Linked DNA regions of Labrenzia sp. PHM005. The protein of the gene in region 1 interacts with the protein of each later gene in a pairwise test. Links are inferred from orthologs where the notes say so. Each region holds a gene or a part of one and is shown in the gene's direction. Other genes may lie near its edges. The genes, in order: ligA and leuS.

Evidence for each region.
Region 2: the proteins of ligA (region 1) and leuS interact in binary tests that used the Escherichia coli proteins (3 or more experiments, as listed by UniProt). The link is inferred for Labrenzia sp. PHM005 from one-to-one orthologs.

The regions. Positions count from the first base shown.
Region 1 is NZ_CP041191.1:2,812,883-2,828,778, forward strand. Bases 5,465-8,378 are described here. They hold ligA (NAD-dependent DNA ligase LigA), read left to right. Parts: upstream 5,465-5,792; coding sequence 5,793-7,964; downstream 7,965-8,378. Other genes in these bases: recN (DNA repair protein RecN), read left to right, coding at 5,465-5,778; FJ695_RS12655 (methyl-accepting chemotaxis protein), read left to right, coding at 8,298-8,378. Outside these bases: cell division protein FtsZ, read left to right, coding at 1-1,757; lpxC (UDP-3-O-acyl-N-acetylglucosamine deacetylase), read left to right, coding at 2,015-2,959; FJ695_RS12640 (outer membrane protein assembly factor BamD), read left to right, coding at 3,188-4,051; more of recN, read left to right, coding at 4,117-5,464; more of FJ695_RS12655, read left to right, coding at 8,379-10,355; FJ695_RS12660 (MBL fold metallo-hydrolase), read right to left, coding at 10,433-12,481; FJ695_RS12665 (MarR family winged helix-turn-helix transcriptional regulator), read right to left, coding at 12,538-12,963; FJ695_RS12670 (bifunctional 2',3'-cyclic-nucleotide 2'-phosphodiesterase/3'-nucleotidase), read left to right, coding at 13,371-15,350; FJ695_RS12675 (ATP-dependent helicase), read left to right, coding at 15,484-15,896. UniProt on the Escherichia coli protein: DNA ligase that catalyzes the formation of phosphodiester linkages between 5'-phosphoryl and 3'-hydroxyl groups in double-stranded DNA using NAD as a coenzyme and as the energy source for the reaction.
Region 2 is NZ_CP041191.1:959,011-975,136, reverse strand. What follows is about bases 5,243-8,386. They hold leuS (leucine--tRNA ligase), read left to right. Parts: upstream 5,243-5,561; coding sequence 5,562-8,186; downstream 8,187-8,386. Other genes in these bases: lptE (LPS assembly lipoprotein LptE), read left to right, coding at 8,173-8,386; FJ695_RS04175 (ABC transporter substrate-binding protein), read left to right, coding at 5,243-5,410. In the rest of the region: FJ695_RS04205 (GntR family transcriptional regulator), read right to left, coding at 199-846; FJ695_RS04200 (pyridoxal phosphate-dependent aminotransferase), read left to right, coding at 941-2,101; FJ695_RS04195 (hypothetical protein), read right to left, coding at 2,207-2,437; FJ695_RS04190 (YggS family pyridoxal phosphate-dependent enzyme), read right to left, coding at 2,659-3,330; FJ695_RS04185 (hypothetical protein), read left to right, coding at 3,374-3,691; FJ695_RS04180 (ABC transporter substrate-binding protein), read left to right, coding at 3,831-4,565; more of FJ695_RS04175, read left to right, coding at 4,670-5,242; more of lptE, read left to right, coding at 8,387-8,739; holA (DNA polymerase III subunit delta), read left to right, coding at 8,758-9,798; FJ695_RS04155 (LysE family translocator), read left to right, coding at 9,892-10,524; FJ695_RS04150 (GNAT family N-acetyltransferase), read right to left, coding at 10,592-11,071; FJ695_RS04145 (ParB/RepB/Spo0J family partition protein), read right to left, coding at 11,181-12,086; FJ695_RS04140 (ParA family protein), read right to left, coding at 12,192-13,016; 16S rRNA (guanine(527)-N(7))-methyltransferase RsmG, read right to left, coding at 13,036-13,692; tRNA uridine-5-carboxymethylaminomethyl(34) synthesis enzyme MnmG, read right to left, coding at 13,692-15,578; tRNA uridine-5-carboxymethylaminomethyl(34) synthesis GTPase MnmE, read right to left, coding at 15,876-16,126.

The DNA.
Region 1 (15,896 bases):
TGACCATTAACCTGAAGATGCCCGACATTCAGGAGCTGAAGCCCCGCATTACGGTCTTCGGCGTCGGCGGCGCGGGCGGAAACGCCGTCAATAACATGATCACAGCTGGCCTCCAGGGCTGCGACTTTGTCGTTGCCAATACGGATGCCCAGGCACTGGCGATGAACCAGTCCGACCGGCTCGTCCAGATGGGCGTGGCGGTGACGGAAGGTCTCGGCGCCGGATCTCAGCCAGAAGTTGGCGGGGCAGCGGCCGAAGAAGTGATCGACGAAATCAATGACCACCTGTCCGGGTCTCATATGGTGTTTATCACCGCCGGTATGGGTGGCGGCACCGGCACCGGTGCAGCGCCTGTCATTGCCCGCGCCGCGCGCGAACAAGGCATTTTGACAGTTGGTGTTGTGACCAAGCCGTTCCAGTTCGAAGGTGCGCGCCGGATGCGCATCGCGGACAGCGGTATCGAAGAGCTGCAGCAAAGCGTTGATACGCTGATTGTGATCCCGAACCAAAACCTGTTCCGGATCGCCAACGCGCAGACAACCTTTGCCGATGCCTTCGCCATGGCCGATCAGGTGCTTTATTCCGGCGTCGCCTGCATCACCGACCTTATGGTCAAGGAAGGTCTCATCAACCTCGACTTCGCCGACGTCCGCTCTGTGATGCGCGGCATGGGCAAGGCGATGATGGGTACTGGTGAAGCTTCTGGCGAAAAACGTGCTCAGCAGGCTGCTGAAGCGGCCATTGCCAACCCGCTGCTGGATGAATCCTCCATGAAAGGGGCGAAAGGTCTGTTGATCTCCATCACAGGCGGCAATGACCTGACCCTCTTTGAAGTGGATGAAGCAGCAACACGGATCCGCGAAGAAGTCGATGCGGATGCCAACATCATTCTAGGTGCGACCTTCGATGAGACGCTGGATGGTATTATCCGCGTGTCTGTTGTTGCCACTGGCATCGACCGTGAGGAGGGCCAAATGGCCGGGACATTTCCCGCCGCCGCTGCCCCCTCTCTGATGTCAGAAGCTTTTGTTGCTCCGCGCAAGCCGGAAATCCAGACCAAGCCGTCTCTGGCTGCCGCAGCGCCAAAACTTCAGGATGCTGCTGCAAAAGCCGTTGCCAACCTGGAAAAGGAACTGGCAATTCCGGAACCACAGCCGGTTGCCGTTGCCAGTGACCCGGATGTTGAGATCAAGAAGGTTCAGCCAGCCAGCACCCCGGTTGCTGAAACCACTTCCATGATCGATCTGGAAAACGACACGCCGGCACCGGTTGTCGATGAAGCGCCAATGGCGCAGCCATACATTCCGCCGGCAGCTGAAGAGCACGCGCCGGCACCGCGCATGCCGCGGGTGGAAGATTTCCCGCCGATCGCTCAGCGTGAGATCATGGCGAATACGGCTCCGGCCCCTGAAAGCGCACCGGTTGCTCAGCCGGAAACCGTAGCAGTTCAGACTGCTGAGTTGGCTGATGAGCTTGAGGGTGATGATGAGCGCCGCCCAATGGGTCTGCTGCGCCGTTTGGCCAGTGGTCTTGGCCGGCGTGAAGATGAAGAGGAGCATCATGAAGAGGCTCCTGCCCAGGATGTGCGTCCGGCTGCGCAAATGCGTGCGGCGCCACGGGCCCCACAAGCGCGCATGCAAAACGATGGTGCTGCAGGGCAACTGGATGCCACTGGACGTGCCGCACCGGCACCTGTGAGCCAGCCTGAAGACGATCAGTTGGAAATCCCGGCGTTCTTGCGCCGTCAGGCCAACTGATCCTATTTGCGGTCTTCTTCCCTGATCGCAGCGGCCCGAAGTTACAACTTCGGGCCGTTTTGGCATTGCCAACTTAAATGGTCATAAAAATCAAATGTTTGCTGGCCTGTGGATCGTTACAAACCGTAATAAAGCTTTATTTCGCCCTACCGTGAAATAGGACTATGTTCCCCGCAGCTGGTGATCGTTAAAAGTCCGTAACTTTGCATCTGCAAATGACAGACTATTCCGACACCAAACCGGAAGGGTAGGGGATTATGACCGCATATGTAGACCGACAGACAACGCTCGCCGACCAGGTGACGCTGACAGGTATCGGTGTTCATTCCGGTAAACCCGCCTCGATTACGTTGCTACCGGCCGAAGCTTGCGTGGGGATTGTGTTCTCCCGCACCGACAATGATGATTCACTCGAAGTTCCAGCCCTTTGGGACAAGGTTTCTGCAACAGCGCTTTGTACCGTTCTTGGTGATCCATCCAAGGACGGTATTTCAACTGTAGAGCACCTGATGGCTGCGCTTTTCGGCATGGGGATCGACAATGTGATTGTCGAGATCGATGGTCCGGAAATGCCGATCATGGATGGCTCCAGCCATGCGTTTGTTGAAGCAATTGAGCAGGTCGGCCTGAAGAAACTCGATCGCGGCCGCCGTTATCTAAAAGTCAAAAAGACTGTTCGTGTCGACAATGGCAGCGCCTGGTGTGAGCTGCACCCTTACGACGGCACGAAATTTGATATCACCATCGACTTCGATACCCCTGCCATTGGCCGCCAGGAATTTGTCTCGGACATGACACCGGACATATTCCGCACTGAGCTGTGCCGTGCGCGGACATTTGGTAATGTCAAAGATGTCGAGCAACTCTGGAAAATGGGTTTTGCTCTGGGGTCATCCTTGGAAAACTCTGTCGCGATTTCCGATGACAAGGTTCTCAATCCGGAAGGCACCCGCTGGCCGGATGAATTTGCCCGCCACAAAGCGTTGGACGCTGTTGGCGATCTGGCACTGGCCGGTCTGCCGATCTTGGGGCTCTATCGCTCCTTCAAGGGCGGCCATAAAATGAACCATTCCATCCTGGTCAAATTGTTCGAAGATCCGTCTTCTTTTGAAGTTGTCGAATCTCCTGCATTCCGTCAGGTAGGTCAGGTCGACAATGGTGGACTGGCAGCAGCTGCTGTGTTCGGCCCGGATGTTTCCTGAGTAGTGACCTCTGACTTAGCGGCGCATCAATCAACTAAATACAGCCGTTCCCCGCAATTCCCGTGCCTTGCCACAAAAAAGCTCAAAAAATCCGGCAGATCGCGTCTAGAAAAGCGTGACTGGGGCGGGTTGTTTCCGTTAAACACTCGTGTTGTTCGATTGAGGAATTTCCGCCTTTTATAAGTGCGGTGTGGAATTGGGCTGACAGTGCAGCCCGGGAGATAGGGTGTGAACGGAAGACATTACGGCTTTGCAGGGTGGGCAATTCCACATCTCAAGAGCATTTTCGCCCTTGCAGTTCTTGCAACGCCTTTGGCTTTGTCGGCATGCAGTGGCAAAGAAGAACTGGATGAGCTTGCGCTCAATGACACGCCGGCGGAAGTTCTGTTCAACGAGGGCCTCGCCTTGCGCGCTCAAGGCAAGTTCAGGGATTCCACGACCAAATTCGAAGAGCTCGACAAGCTTTATCCGTATTCGGAGTATTCTAAGAAGTCGCTGGTGAACCTCGCCTATCTGAATTACACGCGTGGCAAATACACCGAAACGGTGACGACGGCGAACCGGTTTGTGACGCTTTATCCTGGCGATGAAGATTCGGCCTATATGCTCTATCTCGTTGGGCAGAGTTATTATCACCAGATGCCAGACATCACCCGCGATCAAGCCACCACTGAGCGTGCTGCGTCCGCGTTTAGCGAATTGATCCAGCGTTTTCCGGAATCTGAATATGTGCCCGACGCGGAGCGCAAGCTTCTCATCGTGCAAGATCAGCTTGGCGGCAAGGAAATGCAGGTCGGCCGGTTTTACTTGAAGAAACGGAACTATGTAGCCGGTATCAATCGGTTCAAGACCGTGGTGACCAGCTATCAGACGACGCGCCATGTTGAAGAAGCCCTGTTCCGCCTTACCGAAGCTTATTATGCGCTTGGTGTGATCAGCGAAGCGCAAACAGCGGCAGCTGTCCTCGGCCATAACTTTCCGGATACACAATGGTACAAGGATGCCTATTCGCTTCTGAACAAGGGCGGATATTCACCGTCTGAAGACAGTGGCAGCTGGATTAGCCGCGCATTCAGGGGTATCAAGCTTTAGACCGACTCAGCCTGGCATGTGTATGACTTGCTGGGCCGTGCCGAACTCTAAGGAGCATCCCGTCCATGCTGGTCACGCTGTCTATCCGTGACATTGTTCTTATCGACCGACTAGACTTGGATTTCGCGTCCGGTATGTCTGTTTTAACAGGCGAGACCGGGGCCGGAAAATCCATCCTTTTGGATTCCTTGTCTTTGGCACTTGGGGCCCGAGGCGACGCCGATCTGGTGCGCCACGGCGAGCCCCAAGGTCAGGTAACTGCGGTTTTCGATGTTGAGCCGGGCCATCCGGTGCGCGGGTTCCTGAAAGACAACGACGTTGATGACGACGGCGATGTCATCTTGCGCCGGATCCAGACCGCAGATGGCCGGACTCGCGCGTTCATAAACGATCAGCCTGTCAGTGCCGGGCTTATGCGTCAGGCAGGCGCGTTGCTGGTGGAAATTCACGGCCAGCATGACGATCGCGCTCTTGTAGATCCTGATAGCCACCGGGCGCTCATCGATGTGTTTGGCGGGTTGAGTTCGGATGTTGCGGCCGTTGCGAAGGCTTACCAGACGTTCCGGTCGTCCGAAAAAGCGGTTTCAGATCATGAAGCGCGGATTGAGGCTGCGCGGAACGAGGCGGATTATCTTCGCGCTTCCGTTGATGAATTGACGCAGCTGAAGCCGGAGGCCGGGGAAGAAGAGCAGCTTGCGGCCCGGCGCACCGATATGATGGCTGTCGAAAAGATTGCTGGTGATTTGAGCGAAGCGTATGAGACGCTGAATGGCTCTGCGTCGCCAATTCCAGAACTTGCCAGTCTTCTAAGGCGTCTTGAGCGCAAAACGGATCAGGTTCCCAATCTGCTTGGCCAGCCGGTGCAGCATCTGGCCGCAGCTTTGGATCAGCTGGAAGAAAGCCGGTCCGGGCTTGAAAGCGCTCTTCGGGAAACCGAGTTCGATCCGCGAGAGTTGGAAGCGGTGGAAGAACGGCTTTTCGCGCTTAGGGCAGCATCGCGCAAATACTCGCTGCCTGTTGATGAGCTCGCCGCGCTCGCAGACCGCATGGCGACGGACCTGGCTGATCTGGATGCCGGGGAAGACAAGCTCGCAGCTTTAATCAGCGCAGCCGAACAGGCGCGTGTTGACTATGATCAAAGGGCTGCGAAACTCTCTGACAAGCGCCGCAAAGCGGCCTCCCGTCTGGAAAAGGCGGTCGAGGCCGAGCTGCCTGATCTGAAACTGGAGCGGGCCAAGTTTATCGTCGAAATGACGAGTGCCCCAGAACAGCGCACCCGGTCTGGTATTGATCAACTCGAATTCCATGTTCAGACCAACCCGGGTACAAAACCGGGCCCGATGATGAAGGTGGCCTCGGGTGGCGAACTCTCCCGGTTTTTGCTGGCGCTGAAGGTGTGCCTGGCCGACAAAGGCTCGGCGCCAACGCTGGTTTTTGACGAAATCGACACGGGCGTCGGCGGTGCCGTTGCAGAGGCGATTGGACTGCGCCTGGCGCGTCTGGCAGCCAATGTTCAAGTGCTGACTGTAACGCATGCGCCTCAGGTTGCGGCCCGCGCTGGCGGTCACTTCCTGATTGCCAAGGAAGCGACGGATCCGGAGCGTGTTGCAACCCGCGTAAAGCAGATCGCTGAAGATCACCGCAGTGAAGAAATCGCCCGTATGCTGGCCGGCAGCGTGATCACAGAGGAAGCCCGTGCCGCCGCCCGCAAATTGCTGACTGTTTGAGCCGGATTTCTATGATGAGCAATCAAAACCCTGAGAGTCGCCCGTCCTCAGAGATCTCCGTAGCTGAACTGTCGCCAGAGACCGCCAAAGCAGAACTGGAGCGGCTGGCAGCCGAAATTGCGGACCATGACCGGCGCTATCACCAGGAAGATGCGCCGTCGATTTCGGACGCAGAGTATGACGCCCTGCGCCGCCGGAACTTAGAGATTGAAACGCGGTACCCGGATCTAGTTCTGTCTGAGGGGCCGTCTGCGCAAGTCGGTGCTGCGCCAGCTTCCGGATTTGGCAAGATCGCTCACCGCGTGCCGATGTTGTCGCTGGACAATGCTTTCAACGATGACGATGTGCGTGATTTTGTCGGCCGGGTGCGCCGCTTTCTGAAATTCGATCCACTCATGGGTGCATTGGCCGTCACTGCTGAGCCGAAAATCGACGGATTGTCCCTATCGCTGCGCTATGAGGGCGGCAAGCTCGTTTATGCCGCCACGCGCGGCGATGGTGCGACAGGTGAAAACGTCACCGCCAACGCAAAAACAATCAAGGATATCCCGCACACCCTTCAAGGCACGGTTCCGGACGTCATTGAGGTCCGCGGTGAGGTCTATATGGCCCACCAGGACTTTCAGGCGCTCAACGCGCGTATGGAGGCCAATGGCGGCAAGGTGTTTGCCAATCCGCGCAATGCGGCCGCCGGCTCGCTTCGTCAGCTCAAGTCTGAGATCACCGCGTCCCGGCCTCTGAAGTTTTTTGCCTATGCCTGGGGGGAAATGAGTGAGCTTCCCAAGGACACCCAGAACGGCATGGTTGCGCTGCTTGCCGACTGGGGATTTCAGATCAATCCGCTGATGAAACGCTGCGAGACGGTCGAAGACTTGCTTGCCGTCTATCACGGCATTGAGGAAAGCCGGGCGCAGCTCGACTATGACATCGATGGGGTCGTCTACAAGGTTGATAGGCTGGACCTGCAGGAGCGTCTCGGGTTCGTCTCGCGCTCGCCCCGTTGGGCGATTGCGCATAAGTTTCCTGCTGAGCAAGCCTGGACTGTTCTCAACGACATTGAAATCCAGGTCGGCCGCACCGGCGCGCTGACGCCGGTCGCCAAGTTGGAGCCGATCACGGTCGGCGGGGTCGTGGTCTCTAACGCGACACTGCACAACGAGGACTACATCAAGGGTATTGGTCAGGACGGCGAGCCGATCCGGGGCGGCAAGGACCTGCGCCCAGGCGATACGGTCAAGATCCAGCGGGCCGGGGACGTTATTCCGCAGATTGTCGATGTTGATCTCGACAAACGGTCTGCGGATGCGGAAGCCTATGCGTTTCCGGTCCGCTGCCCGATCTGCAACAGCCATGCTGTGCGCGAAGAGAACGAAAAGACGGGCCGCAAGGATGCCATACGCCGCTGTACCGGCGGCCTGATTTGCCCGGCGCAGGCAACCGAGAAGCTGAAACACTTTGTCTCGCGCAATGCCTTCGACATCGAAGGCTTTGGCGACAAGCAGGTTGATGCATTTTATCAAGATGACTTGGTCAAGGTGCCTGCAGAGATCTTCACGCTTGAAGCGCGGGACAAACAGTCCCTGACCAAACTGCGCAACCGGGAAGGCTGGGGCGCGGTTTCGGCCAAAAACCTGTTTGAAGCGATCAATGCCCGGCGGGAGATTGACCTCAACCGCTTTATCTTCGCTCTCGGCATCCGTCATGTGGGGGAGGGCAATGCCAAACTGCTGGCACGCGCCTATGGCTCTTGGGAGACCTTCGCGGCGGCTATGGAAGCAGCTGGCGAACAAACTGGAGAGGCTTGGACGGATCTCAATGACATTGACGGCATCGGCCATATCGTTGCTGAGGCGTTGGTCGAGTTCTTTGCCGAAAGCCACAATCGGGAACAGCTTGCAGCGCTTCTGGAAGAGGTCACTCCAAAGGACGCCGAAAACATTGAGGCCTCCGGATCGCCGGTGGCTGGCAAGACTGTCGTCTTCACTGGTTCACTAGAACGTATGACCCGGGATGAGGCCAAGGCCATGGCCGAACGGTTTGGTGCCAAAGTTTCTGGATCCGTGTCGAAAAAAACGGATCTGGTCGTGGCTGGTCCGGGGGCCGGGTCGAAACTGAAAAAGGCCCAAGATCTAAACGTCGATGTCATTTCAGAAGATGGCTGGTTCGATCTGGTTGGGGCCAACTAGACCAGGTTATTCTGCAAGGACGGGTGCCATCATGGCCTGAAACTGACCGTATCGGGGCTGGGAACCAGTTTCAGTTCCGGTCTGTTAATTGTCACGAATCACGATGTAATTTGTCCTTGATGCCGTCGGGGTATGGTTACAATTAAGTCCGATTTTTTCCTTACCCGTATTTCTGTCAATAGGGCTGGTAACAGGTTTTCTACCAGCAATTGTTTCTGTTGATTTTTGGCTTACTCAGCGTCGTAAAATGTCAAGTTAACGCCTTCCGTTAAGTTTTACGCAATCTCCCCTACGTCATGTTCGAGAAAATTTTTGCTCAACGGGGCCAGTGAAATGAAGCGGATAAAAGTACAGATTGCGCTCCTGGCGCTTATACCCATGATCGCGGTCGCGGGGTTTGCGACCCTTGCGGTGGTGGAAAAAGCGATTGAGTTGTCACACCACGAATTCATGCGGCCGCTGACACGCATTGCAGAAGATGCCGGCAATGTTGTGCATGAGATGCAAAAAGAGCGTGGAATGACAGTTGGCTGGATCAAAGCCGGTCATCCATCGGATGGAATTGCAAAACTCGACAAACAGCGGTCCCTGACCGATGCGGCGATCAAGATCTTTGACGATCATTTAGCGGCCGCTGATCTGAGCGATAAACATCTACAGGAAGAGCTTCAGCACGTTGCTGATGACGTGCATCAGATTACAGATGTGCGCGCTGCGATCGACAGCAAAAAGTATGGCATCAAAGAAACCGTCAAAAAATACACTCACGAAATCAACAGTCTGATTCATTTGGTTGGGATTGCGGTTGAGGCCAGCCCGTCGCAAGAGATCACTTCTGAACTTCTGCCATATCTTGCCCTAGTCGAAGCCAAGGAATCCGGTGGTTTGGAGCGGGCTCATGGCGCGGCCATGCTGGCTCACTTCAACAAAACCGGTGAAGTCGACCACAAGACCTTCCTAAATTTCATCATCATGGAAGGTGGCGAAGTTGCCTTCTTGAAAGAGTTCCAGGCAGTCGCCCTGAAAGACCAAAAGGAAATGTTCCAGGATATGGTCTCCGGCCCAGACGTCGATAAGGTCAACGAATGGCGCAAGGTGATGCAAGATCTGCCGCTAACCAAAGACGCCAAAGGAATAACTGGGCCGCAATGGTTTGCGACAGCCACAAGCCGCCTGGACAAGATCAAAGCTTTGTCAGACGAACTGATCCACCGGGCCGAATATGCGGCAGATCGCGATACCGCAACATTGCAAGGCCATATCTTTTGGATCAGCCTTTCCGGGATCGTCATTTTCTTCGGTGTTGGCATTTTCGCAGTTCTCCAGGTTCGGAAGATTTCCGGAACTCTGAAGAGACAGAGTGAATCCATCTCCGGCCTGGCGGAGGGCGATCTTGAATCCGAGATCCCGTACCAGGACCGCCCGGATGAAATCGGAGATATTGCCAAGGCTTCAGAAGTTTTCCGGACCAAGCTGATCCGCCAGAAGGAACTTGAGGAAGAAGCAGAAATCGGCCGTGCTCAGCGCCGCAAACGCAGTGCGCATTTGGAAGGCGCTATTCGGGAGTTCCAGACAAGCGTTGAAGCAATTCAGCACCAGCTGGAAGATGAATCGAATGGCATGAGCCAAACAGCGGGCAGTATGGTTCAAATCGCCAAACACGCTTCGGAAAGTGCCGGAGCGGCGAATGCGGCGACCGAGGAAGCCACGACAAATGTCCAGACGGTTGCTTCTGCGGCAGCTGAGCTGTCTGCGTCCATCAGCGAAATCTCCCGTCAGGCCAACACAGCGATGGAGATCTCCGAGACAGCGTCCACGACCGCTATTGCTGCTGATCAAGATGTTTCGATCCTGGCGGAAACTGCCGATAAAATTGGTGAAGTGGTCGAAATCATCCGGGCGATTGCCGAACAAACTAATCTTTTGGCCCTGAACGCCACGATTGAAGCGGCCCGTGCCGGCGAAGCCGGTAAAGGGTTCGCAGTTGTGGCAGCGGAAGTGAAGGAACTGTCGACACAAACCGCCAAAGCAACGGATGAAATTGCCAGCCAGATCACCGGCGTCCAAGGGTCAACCCAGAAGTCGGTGGCGGCGATCCGCTCGATTGTCGAGCAGATCGGCCAAGTGCAGTCCGTGACAAGCACGATTGCAGCTTCAGTCGAAGAGCAAAATATTGCGACGGGTGAAATCACCCAGAGCATAACGTTGGCTTCTGACGGGGCTTCTGCTGCTGCATCCAATGTGGCCGGCGTATCAGGCTCGATTGATCAGACACGGGAACAATCCGAAACCATGAGCCAGTCTGCCGATCAGCTCGGCAAAGTTGCCTCGGATCTTTCAGGAGCTGTCAGTCACTTCCTCGACCAGGTCCGGGACGAAGAGGCCGCTTAAAGCGCGTTACAGTTAAGAACCGATTGGGGAGGCTAAACGCCTCCCCAAATTGTATTGGCGTCGCATTTTAGGAAACCCTACTGCCCCGAGTGGGTGTGGCTTTTCTGCAATGCAGATGATTTGTGTTCTGGCCGGATATGGTCACGAACGGGAGCCATCGGTTTCAGTGTTCTGTTCGCAATCTCCGAATAGGTCACAAGCTTGAACGGATCTGTGAATTGAGCCTTACCGCGTAGCCGATCGGCGGCGTCATTCCGTACTTCGATCAGGTCGGGGGAGGGGCCGTAGCGGGCTTCAGCCGCATTAGCGAACTTAAAGGCAAGTTCCAGATCACCGTTGCCGATCATGCGACTAATCACGGCCGCTGCCTCCGATGGACTTAAGTTCAAATATAGGTCCAGCATCCGGCCATATTCGACCTGGGTGAGTGTATCCAAACCTGCCGGATCCTTTCCGGTCCGCTCTTCCTGCCAGATGCCCGTGAGGTTGTCGGCTATTCTCTCGATCAGATGATCCCTGGCAGCAATATAGCCAAGGTAGGCTTCGGGATGCCGAGAAAAGCCAGGCGGGATCAGGTTCAGCCGTTTGACGTCGTTCGCGCTATAGCCGTTTTCAACATGTCGTTGGGTTGCCTCCAAAAGCCATTCATATGCGTCTAGGAAGGCGGGAAGGCTGTCTTGTGTATACATCAATGACAAAGGGCGATGGCCATGCAGGACGTGATCGGCTCCGGTTGAGATGATCGCTTCCATCGTTTCTGCGGTCTCGTGAACAAGCCCTTCTTCCACCCAGGGTTCACCGTAATAGGGCATCAGGACATCGCCAACAAAAACGGTCGACATGTCCGGGAAGTGGACGAGAAGGGAATCTTCGGTTTCACCGCCGGCCTGCGGAACAAGGACGATTGGCGACCCTCCGACTTCAATATGCTGGTTGACCTTGACCGGGACGTCCGGTTGATAGTCTGCGACCAAACCGTTGTGGAAAGCCGCACCGCGGAAGAATGTGTAACTGTGTCCGCGCTTCACTCTTTCGACCGTTTCGTGAAAGTCGGATTGACCATAAATCTTCAGGTCCGGATTGTGCGCCACGAGATAGTGAACGCCGCCTATATGATCCCAATGCGCGTGGGTAATAATCAGCGTGCCCACCTCGGGAAGGTCTGGGTATTTTTCAAGGAGAAAAGTGTGCGCATCTTTGAGGCGCTCAGGGGTAGTTCCGGCGTCCACTGCAATCAATTGCGATCCGTCCTTGGAAAGGACAAAATAGACATCTGAAAATCCGAAGCCAAAGAGCGCGAAAATCCTGCCAGGAACGATTTCCTCTAACCTCGGATAGGCAGACATCTGGCTTCCATTTTGTTCTTCGACCGTGAACCAGTTCATGAACAAGGTGTCGGACGCGTCCGCCTCAAATCCGCTCATGTCTCTGAATTTTTGCGCCAGGCCCGGGTCGCCATTGCGTTGATGGAGCTCTGATAAGTGGCGATATACTTCGCGATACATACCGGGCAAAGGTTCTAACTCCGGCCGCCCAGCCAGCCAGGTGAGGTGGGCAAGCGCATCGTCGAACCGGAAAAAGAAACCCGGAACACGTGTGTAGATGATGCCTGCGGACCAGTGAACAAGTGGATCTCGCGCCCCTGTAAGAGCGAGTGCCTCATCCAGCAGGTCGAATGTGTCCCAGACCCAGCCGATCCGCCTGTGCAACGGGACCGAATCTGCATGGGTTGCTCTTAAGATTGCGAGTGCTGCCAGATGTTGAGCGCGGAAAACCTCATCCAGATCGTTGCTATATCGGTCTAGGTAGCGCTCAAAAAAGTCGATCCCGTAGGCTTGCTGGTTGGCGTTGATGTAGGCGTTGATCAGCAAGAAGACATTACGGATGTCGTCATTGCGGCCATAAGACAAGATAGTTTCATAGTAGAGAATATCGGAATGGAAACTCCGGTCTGGATCGTCGGGACCGAGGGTCTCAAAACCCTTGGCTGGCGCCATGACTTCTATATGAGCGTGATTTTTGATTTGTTCTGCTGTCGTAGAATTGCTGATACTCTCAATTGCCAGGGCGGGCCCGCTAGCGATAGCCAGTGCGAGAAGTCCGGCTGTCAAAGTCTGCGTTGCCATAGGCTGTCTCATAGCTTTTTACTCCGTTGAGTGTAGATACACGTTTCTGCGAAAAATTAGGGCCGAATGCGATCTGCCAAAGTGTTGAGCTGGTCGAGAAGGTGTGGCCAAACACCCGGGCCCAATCGCTCCAGAAATGCGGCATGGGCGGCTTCCCAGGCGGGGTATGTCAGTTCCAGGATGTTTTCACCGTCCGCTGTGAGGCTGATCAAACGGACGCGGGCGTCGTCTCCTTTGGAGGTCGCAACCAGTCCTTGGGTTTGGAGGATTTTTAAGTTTCTTGTCAGAGTCGTCCGATCCATCTCCAGAAAATCTGCAAGCGGCGTGAGTGCAGTTGGTCCCATTTTTTCGAGTGCAGCTAGAAGAATGAATTGAGAGGTCGTGTGCCCAGATACTGCCAGGCGTTGGTCATAGAATTGCCCTACAAGGCGGGCGATCCGCCGGATATTCATGAAGCCGCATGTGGTGACGTCGGTTGACATACTGGATCTCCTGCTGGCAACTTAAATAATGTGTATCTACACATATTCAAGGCCAAGTGCTACGAATTATGGTTGAGACCAGTTATTGCTGAGGGGCAATTGAACGGCGTGTCTGAAGGCAATGCGCCGTCGATAAATGCGCGTCACCATTCAAGTTTAAGTGGCGTGGCGTGGATTTTCGTGTCACTATTTTCGAACAAACGGTCAAAATATAAGGCCGAGCCTGATTTGGTGGGGAAGGGTGAACTGCAAGCGGCGCTGACGCACGCCAACGCAAAGTGGTTCATTAGATAAGCTCAATTCCCACTCGTCAGAAACTAAAAAGATCTGTGCTGTGATCCGTCCAGAAATGGAGGATGTGCCCCTCAACAGACCTATAAGCGCCCGACAATAAGAGGAGACCAGCCATGTCAAACATTCTCAAAAGTTCCGTATCCCGAAGAACGCTGCTCGGGGGCATGGCTGCCACCGGTTTTGTTGCCGCCATGCATCCCTATTCGCTGCTGGCCAAGGAAAACACGGCGCATTTGCGGCTGATGGAGACGACAGATCTCCATGTTCATGTGCTGCCTTACGACTATTATGGTGATCGGCCAGTCGATACCGCTGGTCTCGCCCGGACCGCGAGCCTGATCCGCGGCATTCGCGACGAAGCCACCAACTCCGTTCTGGTCGACAACGGCGATTTTCTGCAGGGCAACCCGATGGGCGATTTCATTGCCTATGAGCGCGGCCTGAAGGAAGGGGACATCCATCCGGTGCTCAAGGGCATGAATGTACTGGGCTATGATGCCGGCACGCTTGGCAATCACGAATTCAATTACGGGCTCGATTTCCTGACCAAAGCGCTGGCAGGCGCCAATTTCCCAATTGTTTGTGCGAACGTTGCCCATGGCGCTCTGGCATCGAACCCGCGCGACGACAAGCTGATGCTGAAGCCCTATGTCATTGTCGAAAAAACGGTAATGGACGGTGCGGGCACCAGCCATCCAATCAAGATCGGCTTCATCGGCTTTGTGCCGCCGCAAATCATGAACTGGGACCGCAGGCACCTGGACGGCAAGGTCAATGCGAGGGATATCGTGAGTTCCGCAAAGGCCTTCGTTCCGGAAATGCGCGAACAAGGCTGCGACATCGTTGTGGCCTTGTCGCATTCCGGCATTGATGGCGGCAGCTACACTGACGGCATGGAAAACGCCTCGCTGCATCTGGCAGCCGTTGACGGCATCGATGCGGTCTTCACCGGTCACCACCACCTGGTGTTCCCGGGCCCGGCCTATGAAGGCATTCCGGAAGTCGATAGCGAAAAAGGCACGCTCTTCGGCAAACCGGCCGCGATGGGCGGGTTCTGGGGCTCGCATCTGGGCGTGATCGATCTGATGCTGGAGCGCGAAGGGGCCGGCTGGCGTGTGGCCAACTTCACCACAGAAGCGCGGTCGATCTACAAGAAGGACGGCCGCAAGAAAATCCCGCTGACTGAGAGCCAGCAGGACGTTATCGATTCTGTGAAGGAAGAGCACGAGGCAACGCTTGCCTATGTGCGCCGCGCGGTCGGTAAGACCTCGGCGCCACTGCACTCCTATTTTGCACTTGTGGCCGATGACCCCAGCGTTCAGATCGTCTCCAAGTCGCAGCTCTGGTATGTCGGTGAAATGCTGAAGGGCACGGAATGGGAAGGCCTGCCGATCCTGTCGGCAGCAGCGCCCTTCAAGGCCGGCGGACGGGGTGGTCCGGACTATTACACCGATGTTCCGGTCGGCGATGTGGCGATCAAGAATGTCGCCGATCTTTACCTCTATCCGAACACCGCAAGGGCCGTTGCCATCACTGGCGCGACAGTCAAAGAATGGTTGGAGCGGTCAGCGGGCATCTTCCAGCAGATCGAACCAGGCAAACCCGATCAGATGCTGCTTGATCCGCAGTTCCCGAGCTACAACTTCGACATCATTGACGGGGTCACCTATCAGATCGATCTCAGCCAGCCGTCGAAATACGGCCCGAAAGGCGAGCTGATCAATCCAGATGCCAGCCGCATTGTGGATCTTCAGTTTAACGGTGCTCCGATTGATCCGGAGGCGAAGTTTGTGGTTGCCACCAACAATTACCGCGCTGGCGGCGGCGGCAACTTCCCGGGCGTTGATGACAGTGTTGTCATTCTGGTGGCGCCGGATACCAACCGGGACGTTCTGGTGCGCTACATCGTTCAGGAAGGCACCATCAATCCCTCCGCCGATGCCAATTGGACCTTTAAAGCCATGCCGGGCACCAGTGTTTTGTTCGACACAGGGCCGGGTGGCAAGGAGCACGCGGCCTCTGTTGAGGGCGTTGCGATTGAACCGGCCGGTGACGGCGCCGACGGCTTCGCCCGCTACCGCATCACGCTTTAATTAGGAAAAACATCTGCCCCCGCCACTGGCGGGGGCTTTTGTCCCCACCATTTCCTTAGGTCCTGTCTCGCCAGCGCCGCATTTGTTGCTATATTGTTCTCCACAGCGCTTGAGACAACCGGACCAGTAAACCATGACCGACCCGGACGGGTATGACGATCCTTTTGACGATCCTTTTCAGCCCATCGGGACGCGGGCGGATGCCCCCCCTACACCTGCGCCTCCTTCTCCAGGGGGCGGGATCGCGGCACGGGCCATGGCGGCCCGGCGGGCGCCGGACTATCTGACCGGCCTCAATCCGGAACAAAAGCTGGCGGTGGAAACCACCCAAGGCCCGGTCCTGGTGCTGGCAGGGGCGGGCACCGGCAAAACCCGGGTTCTGACCACACGGATTGCCCATATTCTGGCCTCCGGCCTTGCGCGGCCGTCCGAAATTCTGGCTGTGACCTTCACCAACAAGGCCGCGCGGGAAATGAAGGAACGCATTGCCACCTTTGTCGGCGGCAATGTGGAAGGCATGTCCTGGCTCGGCACGTTCCACTCCAT
Region 2 (16,126 bases), 1.9 Mb from region 1 along the record:
TTTGACCCAAGTTTGTTGATTTTTTCTAATGTTTTTAGACCCTTTAGCTTTACTCTGCTTTTGAATAACTTTCGATTGTTTCTTTAAAACTATAGATCAAACTCGATTAATCGAGAACAAATACTGACGTTTAACAATATCCTTGTAGCTTTTACCGGACCTACAAGTATTTTAACTTATTTATTAAATTCGAAAAATTTAATTATTGGCCAGATATTCTTCAAGGATACTCCCCGCCTCAGTGATGTGTTTGGAAGTCAATCTCTCGGCTTCTTTCGCATCCCTCTGGTAGCAGGCCTGCAAAATTGCGTCATGTTCCTCAGCCGATTTTGGTTGATAGTCAAAATATTTCAGAGTGAAACGCAGGTAGCGTTCAGCTAGATCGTGCAGACTTTGAATATGCGCCAACAAACGCGGCCGCTGGGCTGGAGCATAAAGAGTGCAATGAAATGTCTTGTTGAGCGCCCCATAATCGGCAATTCCGGCACCTTTAATGTCCCTTTGGATCTGTGCGGCTTTATCTATCTGAACATTGGATAGATGGGGGACCGAAAGGCGGATCGCGAGAGTTTCCGCAGCCTCCCGCATTTCGAAATTTTCTCTGAGTTCCGCTGCGCTGATCGGTGCAACGACAGCTCCCTTGTTCGGCACCAGCTGCACCAGGCCTTCTACGCTCAAGGCGCGCAAAGCTTCACGGATCGGCATACGGCTTGCCTCAAATTGTTGCGCAAGTTCTTCCTGCCGCAGTGCACTTCCAGGCGCATAGGTCCCGGAAATGATGCCCTCCCGGATTTTATTTTCAATGTCCTGCGCGCGATCGCCGCGTTTCAAAAGTGCCTGGCTCATATGCCTCCTTTAGCAATCATCGGCTTGACACACAAATTCCATTCTGCCTATCAATATCATTAATTGGATCCAAATTGCTATAAAGGATACTATTATGGTTTCACGGCTGGCCAATATTCCGGGTATCGGGGTCGACAGGATGGGAAACGCGGCGGATGCGACCGCAAATCCGGAAATGCTGCGCTTAGAAAATCTGGATACGGACATCGCTCCGCCAAAAGCAGCAATCGACGCCACAATCGCCGCCATTACCCGGGACGATGCAAACAGCTATCTTCCGTTTCTCGGAATCCATCACCTGCGCCAAGCCGCAGCAGACCGGGTTTCGAAAACAACAGGCGTTGCCTATGATCCCGACAGCCAATGCATCGTGTCTGCCGGGGGCCTCTCCGGTGTTTTGAATTCTCTTCTGGCCTTGATTGAACCGGGCGATGAAGTGATTATCACTGATCCGGCCTATGCTGGTCTGTTAAACCGGATCCATTTGTCCGGCGGCATCCCGAAGCTCATTCCGCTCACTGTTACGAGTGGCCGCTGGCGGCTCGACCTCGATGCCTTGCAAGATGCCATTAATCCGAAAGTCAAGGCGATCGTCACCATGAGCCCGTCGATGCCAAGCGGGATCGTTCATACGCGGGAAGAATGGCAGGCGATCGTGTCGGCAGCAGAAATAGCCGATGCCTGGATCGTACATGATGCGGCCATGGAGCGGATCCTGTTCACCGGCGAACCGGTTCTCCATCCGGCATCTTTTGATGGTATGGCTGAGCGCGTGATCACGGTTGGGTCTGTATCAAAGGAATACCGGATGATCGGCTGGCGGGTCGGCTGGGTGGTTGGGCCGAAAGAAATCATGAATGACATCGGCCTTGTCAGTCTGACCAATGTAGTCTGCCAGGTTGGCATCGCCATGCCCGGTGCCGCCGCCGCCCTGACAACTGACGACGATGGCGTTGCGGCTGCAACCGCAGAATGGAGGACCCGCCGAAACCATATCCTTTCGGAAATGAAGGATCTTCCAGTGTTGATCCCCGATGGCGGCTGGTCGCTGCTGATCGACACGATGGCTTTGGGATTAAAGCCTGATGACGCTTCGAAAAAACTGTTCGACGACGGCGCCATTGCTGCAACGCCCATGACCGGCTGGGGTCGGGACGAACGGGCTGGGCGGTATTTGAGATTTGTTTTTGCCAATGAACCAGTAGACCGGATGACGGATCTGCGCGAACGCATCCGGAAAGCCTGGAAAGTCTAAAGATCTTCAGAACAGAACCACCGCCGGCGTGACCTTCCAGCGGTGGTCCGTGATGGGCGGGTCGACCACATTCCGCGGTCTAAGAAGGGCTACCCACCCAAACGCTTAAGGCTGAACAGCCTCAAATTCTGCTGGGTCCAGGAGATTGTCCTGATTGACGTCAGCAGTCTTGAAAACCTCTTCGGACATGTCCGGCATTACGACGGTGATTTCGTCAAAGGTTAAGAACCCATCCTGGTTGCTGTCCGCCTTTTGAAAGGAAATGCCCTCTGCAAGAGCTGCAGAAGACACAGTCAGAGTGCCGATCAGAACGGCAGCTGCAAAAGTCTTGGACATAATTTGACCTCCAGTTTTGGTCGTGCGCCCCGTCGCTTCACCAGACCCCTGCGGCCGGTGAACCGGAGCGGGAGAAACACTCGGTCCCAAACCAGACGGCGAAATGGCCGGGTAAAGGAAGTGTCAGGGCAATGTTGTGACCAACCCTTCCGTCTGGTCACTCCAAGGTCAAAATATTGTCAAAAATAGCGATATTTGCCTGGAATGCGGCGCCAACCTGATCAAGTATAATCGCGGGATCCGAATATCGCTGAACCGACGCGCACATGGGTTGCCCCAAAGCCAACGGCGGTCTGATAGTCCGAGGACATGCCCATGGAGATCTGAGACAGGCCGTTCCGCGCCGCGATTTTTTCCAAAAGCGCAAAGTGTTCACCGGGCGCCTCATCAACCGGCGGAATGCACATCAAGCCGACAATCGCCAGGCCAATGTTTTCCTTACAATCCTTTATAAAAGCGTCAACGTCTTTTGGCGCGATGCCGGCTTTTTGAGGCTCTTCGCCTGTATTGACTTGAATGAAACAGGGCAGATCGCGGCCTTGTTTGTCCATCTCTGTCTTGAGTGCCTTGGCGATTTTCGGCCGGTCTACAGTATGAATGACGTCAAAGGTCTGCACCGCTTCCTTGGCCTTGTTGGACTGAAGCGGTCCGATTAGGTGCAATTCAATACCGTCAAACTCCTCCCGCAGACCCGGCCATTTACCCATGGCCTCTTGCACACGGTTTTCGCCAAATACCCGGTGACCTGCAACAAGAGCCGGACGGATCGCCTCTGCATCGAATGTCTTCGAAACAGCGATCAATGTCACAGAGCCGGTGGGACGACTGTGTTCGGTTTCCGCTGCACGAATATCGTTCATGACATTGGCAAGGCGGTCCGTAGCAGTGTTCATAAAATACTCCCAGAAATCACGGTTGTGACAGTTTGATTTCCATATGGCGGATACGCGGCTGGCGCAACTGTTTGAAAGCAAACAAAAGACCCTCACTGTGCGTCAAGCGATCACAGAAAAAGACGCCTGGACTATGTTGCTGCATGATCGGCTTGATATCCTGATCGAGAACCCAGATACTGGCAAATTGCAGATGAAAGCTCACCTTGGCGAGAGCATTTCCGAGATATCTCGCTCCTCGCCATTTTATCAGGTTCCGCTTCATATGCTCTTTAGTAAAGCCCATTCAGATGGAAAACAGATGTTCGACATTTGGGGCTGCATTTTTAGTCCGATAAAATGCATCATTTCAGAGCATTAGACGGATTAGAAACAGGGCTGAGTATCAATAACCATAATTAAACTTCACAGTATTGATTACTCTGTTTGATCTCCAAAATTGTGGATTCACCGACTGTTCTTCAGTACCCTACATATGAAGCAAAGTTGTAGGTGCTGCCATGAAGCTCCGGTTTTGGATATTTGCGTTGATTGCCCTGGTTTTGATCCAATCGGCTAACCCGGCTCGCGCAGAAACATTCACATTTGCTATCGGTGAGTGGCCACCTTACGTCGGATCAGATGAGCCGCATTACGGGACACACGCCCGCATCATAACCAACGCCTTTGCGAGCGCTGGCCACATTGCCGAGTACAAATTCATGCCTTGGCGGCGGGCCATGAAGGTGGTTGAAGGCGGATCTGTACCGGCGACGTTTCCCTGGGTCTATACTGAGGATCGAGCGAAACGATTTTTTGTACCTGATCGACCAATAACAACGAACAAATTTGTCATGTTCTATAGGAAAGACCGGTTTCCAGACGGGTTACCTGCCTTGACTTTCGACGAGATCCGCGAACGCGGCCTGACTGTGGTTGCAGTTCAAAATTATTGGTACGAAAAACCGCTAGAAGAGGCCAAAGTATCCGTCGAAACAGTGGTCACAGAAGCGCAAGCCTGGACAATGCTCCAGTATAAGCGGGCCGATATATTCATAGATGGCGATAACGCCGGTATCAGGCAAAAGGCAGAATTTCTGGGAGACGCCGCAGAAGAAATAACGTATTCGCCGCCAATTCATACGGTCCCATTGTACATCCTGTTCAGTAAGACCCATCCACATGGCAAAAAAATGCTTGAGATATGGGATGGCCAAGTGTCTGAAGAAAATCCAGAAGACCCTGCTGTTCGTTAGATTTCTTGGTACTGAACAATAGTCAGATAACAACATACACAATTGATTTACTTTTTTATTTCAAATAATTATAAATATAAAACAATATAAGCCGAGTCGGCTCGATGAAAATAAAGAAGACACTTTTAGCTATATTGCTAGTTTTGCCTAATACAACAGCTAAGTCAGTCTTGGCTGAACAATTTAGCTTCGCTATTGGTGAGTGGCCGCCATTTGTTTCGGAAACACTGCCGGGCGGCGGACTGCACAGCAAGAAAATCGCTGACGTATTCGGCTCTCAAGGACATGAAGTATCGTTTCAGTTTTTTCCATGGCGCCGGTCGATGGAGCTGACAAAGACCGGTACATTTCCGGCAACTTTTTCTTGGTCTCATCTGCAAGAGCGAGAGGTGGACTACCAATACCCGAAACAACCCGTCGATGAACTCAATGACGTCTACTTTTATCGAAAAGACCGGTTTCCAGCCGGACTTACACCGATGTCTTTCGACGAACTCAAATCACAATCCCTCACCGTCGTCGGTGTCGGAGGCTATTGGTATGAAACGGTTTTGAAAAAGCACGGTGTGGTTTTTCAGATTGTTGCCACAGAAGAACAAGCTTGGAAGATGCTGCTACATGGCCGCGCTGATATCTATATAGAGAACGACATATCGGGCGACATTCAAAAGCGGCAGTTTTTATCCGAACGGGCGGAAGAAATCACCCGCAGCCAACCGTTTCGAACCATTCCCTTATATATTCTGTTTAGCCGGAAACACCCGGATGCGCCCCACATGATGAAGATCTGGGACGATGGCATGACCAAGCTTAGTGTTTCTGGATCAAATTCCGAAACACAATAGCTTTACGGGTCCGGCTGAGCGGATTAAACAGCTGGGTAGAAACAGTTCACTTTTGACATGTTGACCGCGGGCTTGAATTCTGGTGACTGTCCCGCAAGCACATATCTAGGATTTCCGCGATCTCCGGCGGCAAGAACAAACGGCACATTTGATGGCAACGGAACGGTACAACGCGCGCGAAGTTGAAGCGCGCTGGCAAAAAATCTGGAACGACAAGGACGTCTTTGTCACCCACAACGACGACCCCCGCGACAAATATTATGTGCTTGAAATGTTCCCGTATCCGTCTGGCCGGATTCATATGGGGCACGTCCGCAACTATGCGATGGGCGATGTCGTCGCGCGTTACAAACGGGCAAAGGGTTTCAACGTCTTGCATCCGATGGGTTGGGACGCGTTCGGCATGCCGGCGGAAAACGCAGCCATGCAGAACAAGGTCCACCCAAAAGATTGGACTTACGAAAACATCGCTGCCATGCGCGAACAGCTCAAGATCATGGGCTTGTCCTTAGATTGGAGCCGGGAATTCGCCACATGCGACGTGGCTTACTATGAACAGCAGCAGCGTCTGTTTTTGAAGTTCCTGGACGCCGATCTGGTTTACCGCAAGAACGCCAAGGTCAATTGGGACCCGGTCGACATGACTGTTTTGGCCAACGAGCAGGTGATTGACGGCCGCGGCTGGCGCTCCGGAGCTTTGGTCGAACAACGCGAGCTGACCCAGTGGTTCTTCAAGATCTCCGATTATTCGGAAGATCTGCTGGAGGCGATCGACACTCTGGACCGCTGGCCGGACAAGGTCCGTCTGATGCAGAAGAACTGGATTGGCCGCTCCGAAGGCCTGCGGGTTCGGTTTGAATTCATCGAGGCCGCACCGACTGGTGATCAGACACTGGAAATCTTCACAACACGTCCAGACACATTGTTCGGGGCATCCTTCATGGGTCTGTCACCGGATCATCCGATCTCGGTCAAACTGGCGGAAGATAATCCGGAGCTGAAAGACTTCATCGAGGAGTGCCGACGTGTCGGAACTTCTGAAGAAGCTATTGAAAAAGCAGAGAAAAAAGGTGTCGATACTGGCTTGCGGGTCAAACATCCGCTGGACGCCTCTATCGAGTTGCCTGTCTATGTGGCCAACTTCATCCTGATGGATTACGGCACCGGTGCGATCTTCGCATGTCCGGCACATGATCAGCGCGACCTGGACTTTGCCCGCAAATACAACCTGCCGGTTACACCAGTTGTTCTGCCGAAGGACGCCGATCCTGCGACCTTCGACGTTGGTGATGAGGCCTATACAGACGACGGCACCATCTTCAATTCCGATTTCATGAACGGCATGTCCATTGCTGATGCAAAGAATGCTGTCGCGGAGAAATTGGAAGCGATCAGTGTCGACGGCACTCCGCAGGCTGAACGCCAGGTGAATTACCGTCTGCGGGACTGGGGCATTTCCCGTCAGCGCTATTGGGGCTGCCCGATTCCGGTCATTCACTGTGACAGCTGTGGCGTGGTTCCGGAAAAAGATGAAAACCTGCCGGTTCAGTTGCCGGACGACATCAATTTCGACAAACCCGGTAATCCGCTCGACCGGCATCCGACCTGGCGCGACACCACTTGCCCGAACTGCGGCCAGCCGGCAAAGCGCGAAACTGACACGATGGATACGTTTGTTGACTCGTCCTGGTATTTCGCCCGCTTCACGGCTCCGGACTGCGATCAACCAACCGATCCGGATGCGGCCACTGGCTGGCTGCCGGTCGATCAATACATCGGCGGCATTGAGCACGCGATCCTGCACTTGCTGTATTCGCGTTTCTTCACTCGCGCCATGCAGAAAGTTGGTGCGCTGGATTTGAAGGAACCGTTCAAAGGTCTCTTCACGCAAGGCATGGTCACCCATGAAACCTACCGCCGCGGCGGTGATGGTTCAAACGGTGAATGGGTGTCACCGGCGGAGATCAAGATCGAAGAAATCGACGGCAAACGGACCGCCTCCATGCTGGACAGCGGTGACGCTGTTGCAATCGGCTCGATCGAGAAAATGTCGAAGTCGAAGAAGAACACCGTGGATCCGACCGACATTATCGACACCTACGGTGCAGACACCGCCCGCTGGTTCATGTTGTCCGATAGCCCGCCAGAGCGTGATGTCATCTGGACCGAAGACGGTGTTCAAGGCGCATGGCGTTTTGTTCAGCGTGTCTGGCGTTTGATAGGTGAAATCACGGAAAAGACCGAGCCGCGCAGTTCGTCCGTCCCGGCAATGTCTGCCAAATCAGAAGATCTGCGCCGCGCGACCCACAAGACGCTGGCAGCGGTTTCCAATGATCTTGAAGGCCTCGGTTTTAACCGGGCGGTGGCCCGGCTTTATGAATTGGTCAACACCTTGAGCAAAGCGTTCAATGAAGGTCTTGAAGATAAAGGTAAGGAATATGCGGTTCGCGAAACTGTTGATTACCTGGTCCAGATGATGGCACCGATGATGCCGCACCTGGCGGAAGAGTGCTGGTCTGCGCTCGGCCATGACAATCTGATTTCCGAAGCCGCTTGGCCGGAAGCAGATCCGGCGCTTCTGGCCGAAGACACAGTTACTTATCCGATTCAGGTCAATGGCAAACGACGCGGTGAGCTGACTATTTCAAAAGAGGCTTCCAAAGAGGAGGTCGAAGCAGCTACCCTGTCTCAGGATTTCGTTCAGAAACTGCTGGACGGGAAGTCGCCGAAGAAGCTGATTGTGGTGCCGCAAAGGATCGTCAATGTCGTTGTTTGACCGGTTTATCAAATCGGACAGGGGTTTTAGGACCCTGGTTCTGGCAGGCTTGCTTGCATTCGGCTTTACCGCTGGCGGATGTCAAATCCGCCCGCTCTACGGCACGGTTGGAACCGCTGGAAGCGGCTCAGCGGTCGTCTCCGATGAGATGGCGGCAATTGACATTGCCTCCATCGGCACCGATGTGCCCGCCAGAACCCTTTACAATGAATTGACGTTCAATTTCGAACGCGGAACCAGTGCTCCTTCGAAAAAATACCGGCTCGTTGTCTTAAAAGACACAAGCACGGCCTCTGTCGCCGTTGAACAGTTCTCCGACGTGCCTTCGGCCTATACGCTCACCATGAATGCGTCTTTTGTTCTGAGCGATCTGGCAACCGAGAAAACCCTGATGACTGGCCGGTCGTTCCAATCGGCTTCGTTCGACTTCTCCAACCAGCGCTTTGCCAACTTGCGGGCTTCACGGGATGCCGAAGAACGTGTCGCAAAGGCAGTCGCGGAAGACATCACGGCGCGGATTGCGGGTTATTTCGCAACCCATCAAGGCTCCTAACCTGAGAGGCAAAAGCCTGTGTCCACGCTAAAAGCCGCGGAGATTGACCGGTTTGTCGCCAATCCCCCGGACGCAGGCGGTGTTGTGCTGATTTTTGGACCAGACACAGGTCTGGTTTCTGAGCGTGCCAGCCGTCTTGTGGCAAAAGCATCTGAAGGCGACAGCGATCCGTTCAACCTGATCAAGATAGATGCCTCTGAGCTCAGTTCCGACAGCGACCGGCTGATCGACGAAGTGCTGACCGTGCCGTTGTTCGGCGGACGCCGGATTGTCTGGGTCAAGGATGCGAGCGGCAAAAACCTTGTCCCATCCGTGGATCCAGTCTTGAAGCTCGATGATTGGCAAACGCTCGTTGTGCTGGAAGCTGGCGACATTAAAAAAGGGGCCGGCCTCAGAAAACTCATTGAACCGCACAGGCGCGCGGTCGCCCTGCCATGTTATTCCGACAATGACCGGGGCATTGACCATTTGATCGATGAAGAGACCCGGGAAGCTGGCCTAACCATCTCACGGGAAGCCCGCGCTGCTTTACACAGTCTGTTAGGCGGTGACCGCATGGCCAGCCGGGGTGAGCTTAAGAAGCTCTGCCTTTATGCCATGCAAAAGGAACGCATCGACAGCGAAGATGTCGAAGCCATCATCGGCGATGCATCGGCATTTGAAACCTCCGAGTTGATCGACGCTGCCGCGGCCGGAGATCTGTCGACCCTGGATCACGGTCTCGAACGGCTGACCGATGCCGGGTCAAAAGCTTCGGTGATCGCCAATCAAGCGCTGAAACATTTTCAGAATTTGCACCGGATGCGAATCGAAATTGATGGTGGAAGAAGCGCTCAGCAAGTGGTCGACAGTCAACGCCCACCGATCTTCTTCAGCCGCAAACCGAAATTCACCCAACAGCTGCGCATCTGGACCCTAAAGGATCTGGAAAGGGCGATGGAGATCTTGAGCGAAGCAACTCGCATTTCCCGCCTGAACGACAATCTCGGTGTCCCGGTTCTCTCCGAAGCACTCCTAACTGTTGGTCGGGCCGCCCGCGTCCGCAGCCAGCGCCGATAGCCACGAACCAATGTGCAGCGGTTTGCCATAACGCGTTGCTTATCTGAGAAAAACTGTTATTCAGAGAATCCGGCTTCACAGAAGGAACCTCAGATGCCGGATCTCTCCACGCTCATTGTTTTTACCACCGCCTGCCTTGTCCTGACCGCGACCCCAGGACCGGATATGCTTCTCATCGCCTCCAGAAGCGTCACACAGGGCCGGTCATCGGGTTTCCTAACCTATGCCGGCATTGCGGCCGGAAGTTACTGTCACGCGCTTGCAGCGGGCCTCGGCCTGTCGCAGCTTTTCCTTGCTGTTCCAGTGGCTTATGAGGTGGTTCGCTGGGCAGGTGCCGGGTACTTGTTAGTTCTCGCCTGGAAAGCTTTCAGAAGCCCTGCAGCGTCCTTTACCATCGACAAATCCATCTCAAAAACCGCACACCGCCGCATATTCATTGAAGGACTTTTGACCAACATACTGAATCCGAAGATGGCGCTCTTCATGCTCGCCCTCTTCCCGCAGTTTCTCCACATGGAAGCTGGACCGGTTCTTTTACAAGTTCTTATCTTGGCAACAGTCTTGAATGTAACGGGGCTTATCGTGAATGGAACCGTGGTTCTTTTTAGCCATGGTCTGCGCCAGCATTTCGGCCGCCAGACCCGGTTCAAAAAACTCGGCCAGTATCTTCTGGCATCGGTCTTTGCCGGACTGGCCATCCGAGTGGCATTGTCGGAAAGGAATTGATCCCACCCCGGTTCATCTTTGCCAAACCGCAATGCCGATGGGACAGGAAAGTTGAGGCTCAAGAGTCCTAATTAAAACAAGCTGTAAGGCGAACAATCCGGATTGGAGGCAACCCCTCCCTTCCGGGAAAAATGCCTTCATTGACCTCGACGAAACCCCATTTTTTGTAAAACGGCACCGCATTCAAGGTCGCCTCTATTACGATGGTCTTCATGTTACCTGATAGGGCGTCTTTCAGCGCCCTTTCCATGAGGTCTGCACCTATCCCCAAACCGACGAAATCGGCGTCCACAAACAGCCGCTTAACTGCACCGGGCTCCCCTTGAGAAAACCCAACTGGCCGGTCTCCGGCCTCAGCCAGCCACACTAGGCCCTGCGCACAATCAGGCTGATAATCTTCCACCCTGCGCCCTTCCATCCAGGTATCAATAACTTCCTGCGAATAAGGAACGGGTGCCAACCGTCGTACCGAGGCCATCACGAGATTATAAACAGCCTGCGTGTCGTCAGCGTTTGACCGGCGATAGGAAATGCGTTGGGTGTTCAATTTTGCTGCCCTGCGAATAAATTTGCTGAAAAACTGCCAGCGTGATGAGCCAAATAAAAAAGCCCTGCGGCTAAGCCACAGGGCATCAACGTTTCAAATCTTAGGCAATTTACCGGACTTCAACACCGAGTTTTTTACAGATCTCATCGAGCTGTTCGAGCGAGGTGTATTTGATCTTCAAGTCGCCCGTTTCCTTGCCTGGCTTGTGACCAACGGTGACCTTCAAACCAAGTGTGTCAGTGAGCCGCTTTTCCAATGCCTTGGTGTCGGCATCCTTTGGCGGCTTTTCACTCGGCGCCTTATCCCCTTTGAGTTTGGCAAGGGCGTCCGGATCTTGCGCCAGTTTCTCTGCATCGCGAACTGTGAGGCCTTTTTCGACGATCAGTTCGGCCAAAGCTGCTGGATCCTCAACCGTAATCAGCGCCCGCGCATGACCGGCGGTCAGCAAGCCTTCAGCCAGATAATCCTTTACCGAATTTGGCAGCTTTAAAAGCCGCATGGTGTTGGCAACGTGGCTGCGGCTCTTGCCGATCACCTTGGCAAGTTCACCCTGGCTGTAGCTGAACTCGGCGGTCAGCTGTTCATAACCCATCGCTTCTTCGATCGGGTTGAGATCTGCCCGCTGGACGTTCTCAATGATCGCCAGCTCGAGAGCTTCCTGATCGGTCACATCGCGGATGATGATCGGCGCTTCATGAAGCCCTGCCCGTTGCGCCGCCCGCCAACGCCGCTCACCGGCAATAATCTCAAACCGGTTGGTTTTGCCGGCAGCCGGACGCACCAGGATCGGCTGCACAATGCCCTTGGCCTTGAGCGATTCAGCCAGATCTGCCAGATCTTTTTCAGTGAAAGTTTTGCGCGGGTTGCGCGGATTGGGTTCCAGGTGCTCGATCGGAACCTTGCGGCTGTCACGGGTAACTTTTTCCGGTGGTGCGGCCGCTTCCGGGGCCGAATCGCCAATCAGAGCCGCAAGTCCCCGGCCCAAACGTTTGTTTTTGACGTCCTTATCCGCCATACCGCACCTTTTTCTTTTTATTTCAATAAGTTAAGAAGGATCGATCCAATATTGTGGCCTGACCGGCCCTTCTTAAACGTCAATTCGGACCCGATTCGGTTCGGGTCACGCTGCGACGCTGCGCAGCTCCCGCTCACGCTGAATGATTTCAGAGGCGAGCCGCAAATACGCCTGACTGCCTGCGCATTTGAGATCATAGAGCAAGGCTGGTTTACCGTAGGATGGCGCTTCGGAGATACGAACGTTCCGTGGAATGACCGTCTCATAGACAGCGTCGCCCATGGTCTCGCGGACATCTGCAACAACCTGGCTGGAGAGATTGTTCCGGCTGTCGTACATGGTCAGAACAATGCCATGAATGCTGAGTTCGGAATTGAGCGCGGACTTAACCTGCTCCACCGTGCTGAGAAGCTGACTGAGACCTTCCAGGGCAAAGAACTCACATTGCAGCGGCACCAATATGGAGTGCGACGCGGACAGCGCATTGATGGTCAAAAGGTTCAAGGATGGCGGGCAATCGACCAGAACATAGGTGAAGCCGATTTCCTTAAACAGACGCGAATGGGTCAGATTCTCGATTGCGTTGCGCAGCCGGAACGCCCGATCACTGGTCGACGCGATTTCAAGTTCCAGGCCCAAGAGGTCCATGGTCGACGGCGCGACCCACAGCCGCTGCACGGCGGTTTCGCGGATGGCTTCATCCATCGAGCAATCACCGCTCAAAATTTCATAAGTCGACAGACCGCGATCCCGGTGCTCAATGCCGAGACCGGTTGAAGCGTTACCCTGGGGATCAAGATCGATCACCAGAACTTTTTCCCCGATCGCTGCCAAGGCAGTTCCGAGGTTGATGGCAGTGGTGGTTTTCCCAACCCCGCCCTTCTGATTTGCAAGCGCGAGAACGCGCGGCATATCGGGAAGCAAGCTCATTACCACGACACCTTCCTGGCTACTTTGGCCGGGCTGAAAGATTTGAAAAGACAAGCATCCGGCTTAAAGGATCAACAAGACTTTCCTTTTCTACCAGATCAAACTGCCAAGAGTCAGCGGCTTCATCAAGTTCGCGCTGGAAATCCTGACCTTTGTGGAAAACAGCCTTTGCCCCTTGTTTGGTGAATGGCTCGGCAAGCTCAAACAAAAGCTTTAGCGAAGCCAAGGCCCGCGCCGAAACCGCGTCGGCTGGACCATGGCGCCAATCTTTCGCAACCGATTCGATCCGGCCCGGATACACCGTACCGGTTGACCCGGTCTCGCGAAGAGCTGTTCGAAGGAACGCAGCCTTGCGCTGATTGCTCTCAATCATATGGACATGGGCATCTGGTTCATCCGCCAGTAGGATCGCCGTCACGATACCCGGAAACCCACCGCCACTACCGATATCCACCCAGGTGCGTGCCTCTGGATAACTCCATTGAGTCTGCAGGCTGTCCGCGATATGGCGGCTCCAAATATCAGGAATAGTCGAGGGCGCAATAAGGTTTTGTGCCGGTTGCCACTTCAAAACCAGATCCACATAGATCTGGAGACGCTCCAACGTTTCACGTGAAACATCCCCAAACTTATGCACAACATCTCCAGAACTATTCAACACCACCGGGCGCGCCATTAAGCGGCCCCCTTCTGGCTTTGACGCTTTAGATGCGAGAGGATCAATGTCAGGGCTGCCGGGGTCATACCGTCCATACGGGACGCCTGACCAAGGGTCGCCGGCCGAATGTCGGTGAGCTTTTGTTTGACTTCATTGGAAAGACCGATGATCGCTTCGTAATCGAAACTATCTGGGATGCACAAGGCTTCATCCCGCTTCAAGGCCTCGATGTCGGCCAGCTGCCGTTCCAGATAAACCGCATAAAGCGCATCGGTGGTCACCTGCTCAACAATCGCCGGATCGATCTCACCTAGCTCCGGCCAAACGCCGAGCAAACCGTCAAAGGTCACATTAGGATAGGATAGAAGATCAAAGGCCGACCGCCGAACCCCATCCTGATTGACCGGCAGACCTTTTTTCGTTGCCTCATTCGGTGTGACCGTCAGGCTTTTCAACAACTCCCGGGCCGCCTCTATCTGAGCCATCTTGGCACTATAAGCAGTACGACGTTCCTCGGATACACAGCCGATTTCCTGGCCAAGTGGCGTCAGACGTTGATCCGCATTGTCCGCCCTGAGTGATAGGCGATATTCGGCACGCGATGTAAACATGCGGTACGGCTCGGTGATCCCCCGTGTGATGAGATCATCGACCATCACCCCGATGTAGCCTTGAGACCGATCAATAACAAAGGGGGCCTTGCCGGCGACCATTAAGGCCGCATTGAGACCGGCGACCAGACCCTGAGCCCCTGCTTCTTCATATCCCGTGGTGCCATTGATTTGCCCAGCCAGATAAAGCCCAGGGCAACGTTTGGCTTCCAGCGTTGCCCGCAATTCACGCGGATCGACATGGTCATATTCAATGGCATAACCCGGCTGGATCACTTCCACATCTTCCAGACCTGGAATGGTGCGGAGGAAAGCGATCTGAGCGTCTTCCGGCAACGATGTAGAAATGCCGTTCGGATAGACCGTGTGGTCGTCCAGGCCTTCCGGCTCCAAGAATATCTGATGCCCATCCCGGTCGCCAAAGCGGACAATCTTATCCTCGATCGACGGGCAGTAGCGCGGACCCCGGCCTTTGATCTCGCCGGAATACATGGCTGACCGGTCAAGATTGTCCCGGATGATCTGATGAGTTTCCGGTGTGGTCCGTGTGATATGACATGGGATTTGCGGCGTGCTGATCTTGTCGGTCAACGTGGAAAACGGGATCGGATCCTCATCACCCGGCTGTTCATCCAGACGGTCCCAATGGATCGTCCGGCCATCAAGCCGTGCCGGTGTGCCTGTTTTCAAACGGCCAAGGTCAAAGCCAATCTCTTCCAAGGACTGTGATAGGCCCATTGCCGGGGCTTCGCCCGACCGACCTGCCGGGATTTTCTTGTCGCCGATATGAATAAGGCCGCGCAGAAAGGTACCGCTGGTTAGAACCACCGCACCACAGTCAATCAACTGACCTGAGCCAAGCATCACGCCGGTTACCGATTTGCCACCATCTTCCTCTGAGAACCGAAGCCGGTCCGCTTCACCCTCAACAACCGTGAGGTTTTCAATAGCTGAAATCTCGCGCTGCATGGCTTCGCGGTAGAGCTTGCGGTCCGCCTGCGCCCGCGGGCCACGAACCGCCGGCCCCTTGCGCCGATTGAGCATGCGGAACTGGATGCCGCCCTGATCAGCCACCCGGCCCATCAATCCATCAAGCGCATCGATTTCCCGGACCAGGTGGCCTTTCCCCAGTCCGCCGATAGCCGGATTGCAAGACATCACACCGATCGTCTCGAACTTGTGGGTTACCAATACCGTGCGTGCACCCATTCGTGCAGCCGCGGCCGCAGCTTCACAGCCGGCATGGCCACCACCAATCACCACCACATCAAACGATAGAACCTGATCGTTCATAGTCTCACCGCTTGTCCGGTCGCAGCCCCGCCGCGCTCACCGGCAATTAAATTGTTCAATTTCGGGATCTTATCCGGATCATTAGCCGGAGATTTCAACACAGCTTATAGCCGGTTCACTTGCGGCCTTTATACGCCGGACCGGGCCGTAAGGTCAAAAGGGTTTTCTTGCCTGGGAGCCAGCCATGCAGTCTGAAACACTCTAACGGCTTACTCATGACATCGGCAGATTCACGTGAAACATATTCCGGTTCTGAATCGATCCTCAGAATGCCTGAAATGATTCACGTGAAACAATCTATTTGCCGATGCAAAAGTCCCGGAAGATCACGTCCAAAAGATCTTCAACATCAATCCGTCCAGTGATCCGTCCAAGGCTGTCCGCGGCGCGGCGCAGATCTTCGGCTCTGAGTTCAGTCGGCAAATGGTCCGCCGTGACGGCCTGAAGCAGGCCAGACAGGCAATCATTGAGATAATGCCGATGCCGGGCCCGCGTCGCCAATGGGGCTTCCCCAAGGGAGATTGTTTCCTCTGCAAAACGGGTAAGGC